DNA from 3 places in the Blautia sp. AM28-27 genome. Region 3 is predicted to be linked to each of the others. Evidence: predicted binding sites of a transcription regulator. Region 3 holds the regulator's gene; each other region holds the start of a gene.
What was found. The regulator Rex, encoded in region 3, represses fermentation and respiration genes when NADH is low (regulators of the CRP and FNR family bind a similar motif). The targets are predictions, from matches to a motif close to ATTGTTAANTANTTAACAAT.
Positions count from the first base shown of each region.

Region 1: the regulator Rex is predicted to act here: its motif matches at 833-852, upstream of gap (type I glyceraldehyde-3-phosphate dehydrogenase).
Region 2: the regulator Rex is predicted to act here: its motif matches at 688-707, upstream of DW743_RS10860 (iron-sulfur cluster assembly scaffold protein).

Region 1 is NZ_QUJK01000001.1:572,065-574,334, reverse strand. It holds gene gap (type I glyceraldehyde-3-phosphate dehydrogenase) at 1-783, opposite strand, end outside; gene DW743_RS02815 (histidinol-phosphatase HisJ family protein) at 1,048-1,848, opposite strand; gene mnmA (tRNA 2-thiouridine(34) synthase MnmA) at 1,845-2,270, opposite strand, start outside.
Region 2 is NZ_QUJK01000007.1:29,280-31,549, reverse strand. It holds gene DW743_RS10865 (acyltransferase) at 1-602, shown strand, start outside; gene DW743_RS10860 (iron-sulfur cluster assembly scaffold protein) at 827-1,519, shown strand; gene DW743_RS10855 (GGGtGRT protein) at 1,545-2,270, shown strand, end outside.
Region 3 is NZ_QUJK01000001.1:850,266-852,535, reverse strand. It holds gene DW743_RS04070 (NAD(P)H-hydrate dehydratase) at 1-947, opposite strand, end outside; gene DW743_RS04065 (redox-sensing transcriptional repressor Rex) at 1,037-1,693, opposite strand; gene abc-f (ribosomal protection-like ABC-F family protein) at 1,848-2,270, shown strand, end outside.

The DNA of each region.
Region 1 (2,270 bases), 280 kb from region 3:
GTTGATCTCGTCAACAGTTACAGTTCCTTCTACAACTGCTGTAAGGATTGTGGTAGAACCGGTTGGGGTTGGAACACGCTGTGCAGAACCGATCAGTTTGCCGTTCAGTTCCGGAATAACAAGGCCGATTGCTTTTGCAGCACCTGTGCTGTTTGGAACGATGTTAACTGCAGCTGCACGGGATCTTCTCAGATCGCCTTTTCTCTGCGGTCCGTCCAGAGTCATCTGATCTCCAGTGTAAGCATGGATAGTAACCATGATACCGGATTTAATCGGAGCCAGTTCGTTCAGAGCTTTTGCCATAGGTGCAAGGCAGTTTGTGGTGCAGGATGCAGCGGAGATGATGTTATCGTCTGCTGTCAGGGTCTCATGGTTTACATTGTAAACGATGGTCGGAAGGTCGTTACCAGCCGGAGCGGAGATAACTACTTTACGAGCACCTGCATTGATGTGTGCCTGAGCTTTTGCTTTGGAGGTGTAGAATCCGGAGCACTCCAGAACTACGTCTACGCCAAGCTCTCCCCATGGGCAGTTGTTAGCATCCGGGAAAGCATAGATTTTGATGTTTTTGCCATCTACTGTGATGGAATCTTCATCGGATGTTACGGTATCAGCCAGAGCATATTTTCCCTGAGAAGAGTCATATTTTAACAGATGAGCTAACATCTTCGGGGATGTTAAATCGTTGATTGCTACTACTTCATAACCTTCTGCTCCAAACATCTGTCTGAATGCAAGACGTCCGATACGGCCAAAACCATTGATTGCTACTTTTACTGCCATGATTTTCAATTCCTCCTAAAAAGTGAATTTTAATTTTGAGTCTCTGTACTTTGTTAAAGAAACATCAACCTTATCTGTATAATACCTAATTTCGTCGGAAAATTCAAGTTCTATTTTCAAGAAAATACGAAATTATTTCTAAAATTTGTGAAGAGGCCGGATGCCGATCCGTATTTCTGCAAAATTTCGAAAGATCCGTCTATTGCAGAAAAAGCCGGAATCCAGCCTTTCTGGGGCTTTTTTCCGGCTTTTCCTGCGCGTTTTCTATTGGATCGGCAGATATTCCGGCTTCTTCTCTTTAAACCGCACGTAGTACCGGAATCCGGCTTCCTGCGCGATGGCTGCCGCGTCCGCGAAATGAAACGCTATATGTTCCGGTTTGTGGGCATCGGCACCGAAGGTGATCTTTTCGCCGCCCAGTTCCCAGTATCTTCTGATAACATCCGGCGTCGGATTCGGCACGCCAAGGCCTGCCTTGTAGCCGCCGGTGTTGATTTCCAGCGCGATATCGTACTGAATCAGCTCTTTTAAAATGGTATCGATCTCGTCCGCAAATGCGCGGTAGCTGTAATCTTTTCCCTTTTCTCTGCAGTAGCGTACCACATAATCCAGATGACCAAGCGTCTGGAAATTGTGGAAGAACCGGATATTTTCTGCTGTAGCCCGAAAATACGCCCGGTACAGCTCTTCTGCTGTCCAGTCCGGGAAAGCATCCTCATAATAGGGGTCTTTTCCGTCAATGACATGCATGGATCCGATCACATAGTCGAACGGCCACGCATTTACATACTCTTCCATCCGTTCTTTTAAGTGGAGCTGCAGTCCCAGTTCCACGCCGAATCGGATATCGATTCTGTCGTAGTATTTTTCCTGCAGTTCCCGGATTTTTGCCGCATATGCCGGTGTATCGAGCTGGAACTCGCCGGTACTGTAATCCATATCGTAGTGATCCGTCAGGCAGATTGCCGGAAGTCCCAGCTCGACTGCCCGTTTTACCATCTCTTCTGTTGGTGCTTCGCTGTCACTTGAAAAGAAACTGTGCATATGACAGTCCGCTATTTTCATCTTTCGGCCTCCGTAATCGTTCCGCCTCCGCCGACACAGCCGTCCACGTAGAAGACAACAGCCTGTCCCGGTGTCGGAGCACGCACGCCGTCCGGGAAGGTACAGGTAATCTCATCTTCCCCGGTCCGTTTGATCACGCACGGGGAGCCTTTGTGCCCGTACCGGATTTTTGCGGTGCAGGAGAGCTCTTCTCCAAGTTCCAGCGGCGGAATTGCCATATAGTTTACTTTGTTTGCTTTTACTACTTTTGCGAAAACCTCTTCATTTTCGCCGACCACAACCTCGTTCGTCTCCGGACGGATTTCCAGTACGAACACGCGGTGTCCCATCGGAAGGCCGAGTCCGCGGCGCTGTCCTACGGTGTAATGGGTAATCCCCTCATGGGTACCGAGGATTTCACCCTTTGTATTCACGAAATTGCC
Region 2 (2,270 bases), on a different contig from region 3:
AAGGCAAAACGTATCCATGGGAAGTGCTTCCGCTCATTAAAGATTTTATTCTTGAACTCGGCGAAACACTCGATCCGGCAGAATACGAAAAACGCGGCGAAAATGTCTGGATCGCAAAAGATGCCGTGATCGCACCGACCGCTTCCATTAACGGCCCATGCATCATTGGAAAAGGCGCTGAGATCCGTCAGTGTGCCTTTATCCGCGGAAACGCCATCGTCGGCGAAGGCGCTGTCGTTGGAAACTCCACCGAACTGAAAAATGTCATTCTCTTTAATAAAGTACAGGTTCCGCATTACAACTATGTCGGCGACTCTGTTCTTGGATACAAAGCCCATATGGGTGCCGGTTCCATTACTTCCAATGTAAAATCCGATAAGAAGCTCGTTGTTGTCAAAGGCGCAGATGAACAGATCGAAACCGGACTGAAAAAATTCGGTGCGATGCTCGGCGATGAAGTTGAGGTCGGCTGTAACAGCGTATTGAACCCGGGAACGGTTGTCGGAAGAAATTCCAACATTTATCCACTCTCCTGTGTTCGCGGTGTGATCCCGTCAGGTCATATTTTTAAGAATGCGAAAGAAATTGTCAAAAAAATCTGATAATTAAAAAAATTCTCTTTTATCGAGAGAAAACCAAACCGATTGATTTAAAAGACCGCCGGAAATTTTATCGTTTTCCGGTGGTCTTTGCAATTTTTTATCAAAATATGCTGGACGAATGACCAATTTTGTGAGACAATAACCATAGGTCTGTGAACAGGCTGGAAACAGTCCGTTCGAAAGACAAAAGCTCAAATAAGTACATATTTGAAAGGAGTTTAACAATGACTTATTCACACGAAGTAGAAATGATGTGTCCGGTTGCCCAGGGCGTGCATCACGGTGCAGCTCCGATTCCGGAGGAAGCAAAATGGGTAAAAGCAAAAGAAATCAAAGACATTTCCGGATTCACTCACGGTATTGGCTGGTGCGCACCGCAGCAGGGTACCTGCAAACTGACTCTGAACGTAAAAGAGGGCGTTATCCAGGAAGCTCTCGTTGAGACCATCGGATGTTCAGGAATGACTCATTCTGCAGCTATGGCATCTGAGATTCTGCCAGGACTTACCATCCTTGAGGCACTGAATACTGACCTTGTGTGTGATGCTATCAATACTGCTATGAGAGAGCTCTTCCTGCAGATCGTTTACGGAAGAAGCCAGAGTGCATTCTCCGAGGACGGACTGGTTGTAGGCGCAGGCCTGGAAGACCTTGGTAAAGGACTTCGTTCCCAGGTTGGTACCATGTACGGAACTCTTGCAAAAGGACCTCGTTACCTGGAGATGACCGACGGTTATGTAACAGGTATCGCTCTGGATGCAGATGATGAGATTATCGGTTACAAATTCATCAACTTCGGAAAGATGATGGACTTCATCAAAGCCGGCGATGATGCAAACACAGCTTTCGAAAAAGCAAGCGGACAGTACGGACGTGTTGCTGATGCTGTTAAGATCGTTGACCCGAGAAAAGAGTAATCAGATAATTTAGGAGGATAGGAAAATGGCTTTATTTGAATCATATGAAAGAAGAGAGAAACAGATTCTGGCTAAGCTTGCTGAGTACGGAATCAACTCCATCGAAGAAGCTGCAGAAGTTACAAAAGCTGCTGGCCTTGATGTATACAAAATGATCGAAGGCATTCAGCCAATCTGCTTCGAGAATGCAAAATGGGCTTACACTGTAGGCGCAGCAATCGCAATCAAAAAAGGATGCCGCAAAGCTTCTGAAGCTGCTGCAGCAATCGGTGAGGGACTTCAGTCCTTCTGTATCCCGGGTTCTGTAGCAGATCAGCGTAAAGTTGGTCTTGGCCATGGTAACCTTGGTAAAATGCTTCTGGAAGAGGACACCGAGTGCTTCGCATTCCTGGCTGGACATGAGTCCTTCGCAGCTGCTGAGGGTGCTATCGGTATCGCTGAAAAAGCAAACAAAGTACGTCAGAAACCTCTGCGTGTTATCCTGAACGGTCTTGGAAAAGACGCTGCTCAGATCATCGCTCGTATCAACGGCTTTACTTATGTAGAGACTGAATATGACTACTACACCGGAGAACTGAAAGAAGTATTCAGAAAAGCATACTCCGATGGACCGCGTGCGAAAGTTAACTGCTACGGCGCTAACGACGTTCGCGAAGGCGTTGCTATCATGTGGAAAGAGAACGTTGACGTTTCCATCACCGGAAACTCCACCAACCCGACTCGTTTCCAGCATCCAGTTGCAGGTACCTAC
Region 3 (2,270 bases):
ACAACAGCGTCCGCCCAGGCGAGATCCTGCAGCAGGGCTTCTTCCGGAAGCGGCTCATCCTCCTTCCAGAAATCCGCCATTGCTTCCGGCAGGGCACAGAAAAGCGGCGTACGGTTTCTTTCCTCTGTCACAACCTTTACCATGCCGGCACCGGATGCAAGGACTGCCCTGGCACACAAAACAGCGGCTCCGCACATGGCACCGGAACCGGCAAGTACCAGCACCTTTCCGAAGGTTCCCTTATTTCCCATCGGCGTGCGGGTAAGAAACCGGTCCAGATCTTCTTTTTCCACTGAACCGTACCAGGGCGTCTCCTCTTCTCCTGCATCAAAGCCGATTCCGATATCACGGACCAGGACCTCTCCGGCATATCGTTTTCCGGGATCAAAAAGAAGCCCTGGCTTTGCACAGGCAAATGTCACCGTGGCTCTGGCTTTCACCGCCGCATCAAGGACCTCTCCGGTATCCGTGTGGATCCCCGAAGGGATGTCCACGGCAAGAACAGGAACACCGCTTGCGCAGATTGCTTCCACTGCCCTCCGGTACTCCCCTGCCAGCGGACGGGATACGCCAATTCCAAAGATGGCATCTATGATAACAGTATATTCCCGGAAATCCGGATTCTTAACCTCACGGACCCCATAATTTTCCGCAATTTTCTTCTGTGCTCTCATGCCTTCACTGTATTTTTCCGGATTTCCAAGACAGAACAGTTCCGCATCCACCCCTTTCGTCTTTAAAATCCGTGCAATTGCCGCACCGTCCCCTCCATTATTTCCGGGACCGCACACAGCAAGGACTTTTCCTGTATCCCATGTTCCATTTTGAAGCTCCTCCACGCAGGACAGCGCCGCGCGCTCCATCAGTACCAGGGACGGTACCCCCATGGTTTCGATCGTATTGCGGTCTGCCTGCTTCATCTGTGCTGCTGTAAGAATCCGTTTCATCGCTTTTCCTCCTTTTCCTGCCTTATCCGGAAAGTGAACAGAAAAAGTCTCCGGTTTCCCGAAGACTCTCCTGCTTTTGTTTTGGTTTCTTAATTGTTCTTTGGATGCTCCGCCTCATATCTGGTCAGATTGTAGGAGAGACGCATCAGACTTTCGGAAAGATGGACGTTCTCGACGATCACATCTTTCGGAAGTTTTAAGTTTAGATCGGTATGTGCAAAATTCCAGATTGCTTTTACACCGTTGTCCACGAGAATCTCTGCCATCTCTACCGCTTTTGCTTTTGGCAGTGTCAAAGCCGCAATCTCTACATGGTGTTCCTTGATAAATTCCGGAAGCTCGTCCGCCATGCGGATTTCAATTCCGCGCACGGAGATTCCTTTTAATACCGGGTTGACGTCAAAAATACCGACCGTTTTGAATCCGCTTCTTTCAAAGGCCGCATAATTGGCAAGTGCCTGTCCCAGATTTCCGGCTCCGACAAAAATCATATTGTGGACTCTGTCCAGACCTAAGATTTTTCCAATCTCGCTGTACAGATACCGCACGTTATAACCATACCCCTGCTGGCCGAAGCCGCCGAAATTATTTAAATCCTGGCGAATCTGGGAAGCTGTCACTTTCATCCGCTCGCTCAGCTCACCGGAAGAGATCCGTTCTACTCCGTCCTCCAGCAATTCGCCCAGGTAACGATAATATCTAGGAAGTCTTTTGATAACTGCCCGCGAAATTCCTTTTTCTTCCAAGATAAATTCCTCCTTATTTACACCTGCATATATTCATATTATATATGGTTGATAGAAAATTGTCAAAGATTTCTTGAAATTTTGTGTATTACTCTCTATAATAAGGATGGTGTATTATGTCAAAATACAGAAATATGTTATCTGGAGGAACCACATGATTCTTGCATGTCAGAATATCTCGAAAGCATTCGGGACAACGGAAATTATCAAAAATGCATCTTTTCATATAGAAGAACGCGAAAAAGCCGCACTGGTCGGCATCAACGGCGCCGGAAAATCGACGCTGTTAAAAATCATCATCGGCGAAATGAGGGCCGATGAGGGAGAGGTCATCCTCTCCAAAGGAAAGACGATGGGCTATCTCGCCCAGCATCAGGATCTGACCGGACACCTTTCCATTTACCAGGAAGTGCTGACCGCGAAACAGAATCTGATTGATATGGAGGAACGCCTCCGTCAGATGGAAAGTGATATGAATACAAAATCCGGTGCAGAGCTGGATGAACTTCTTTCCACCTACACCCGCCTCTCCCATACCTTTGAACTGGAAAACGGATACGCGTACCGCAGTGAAGTC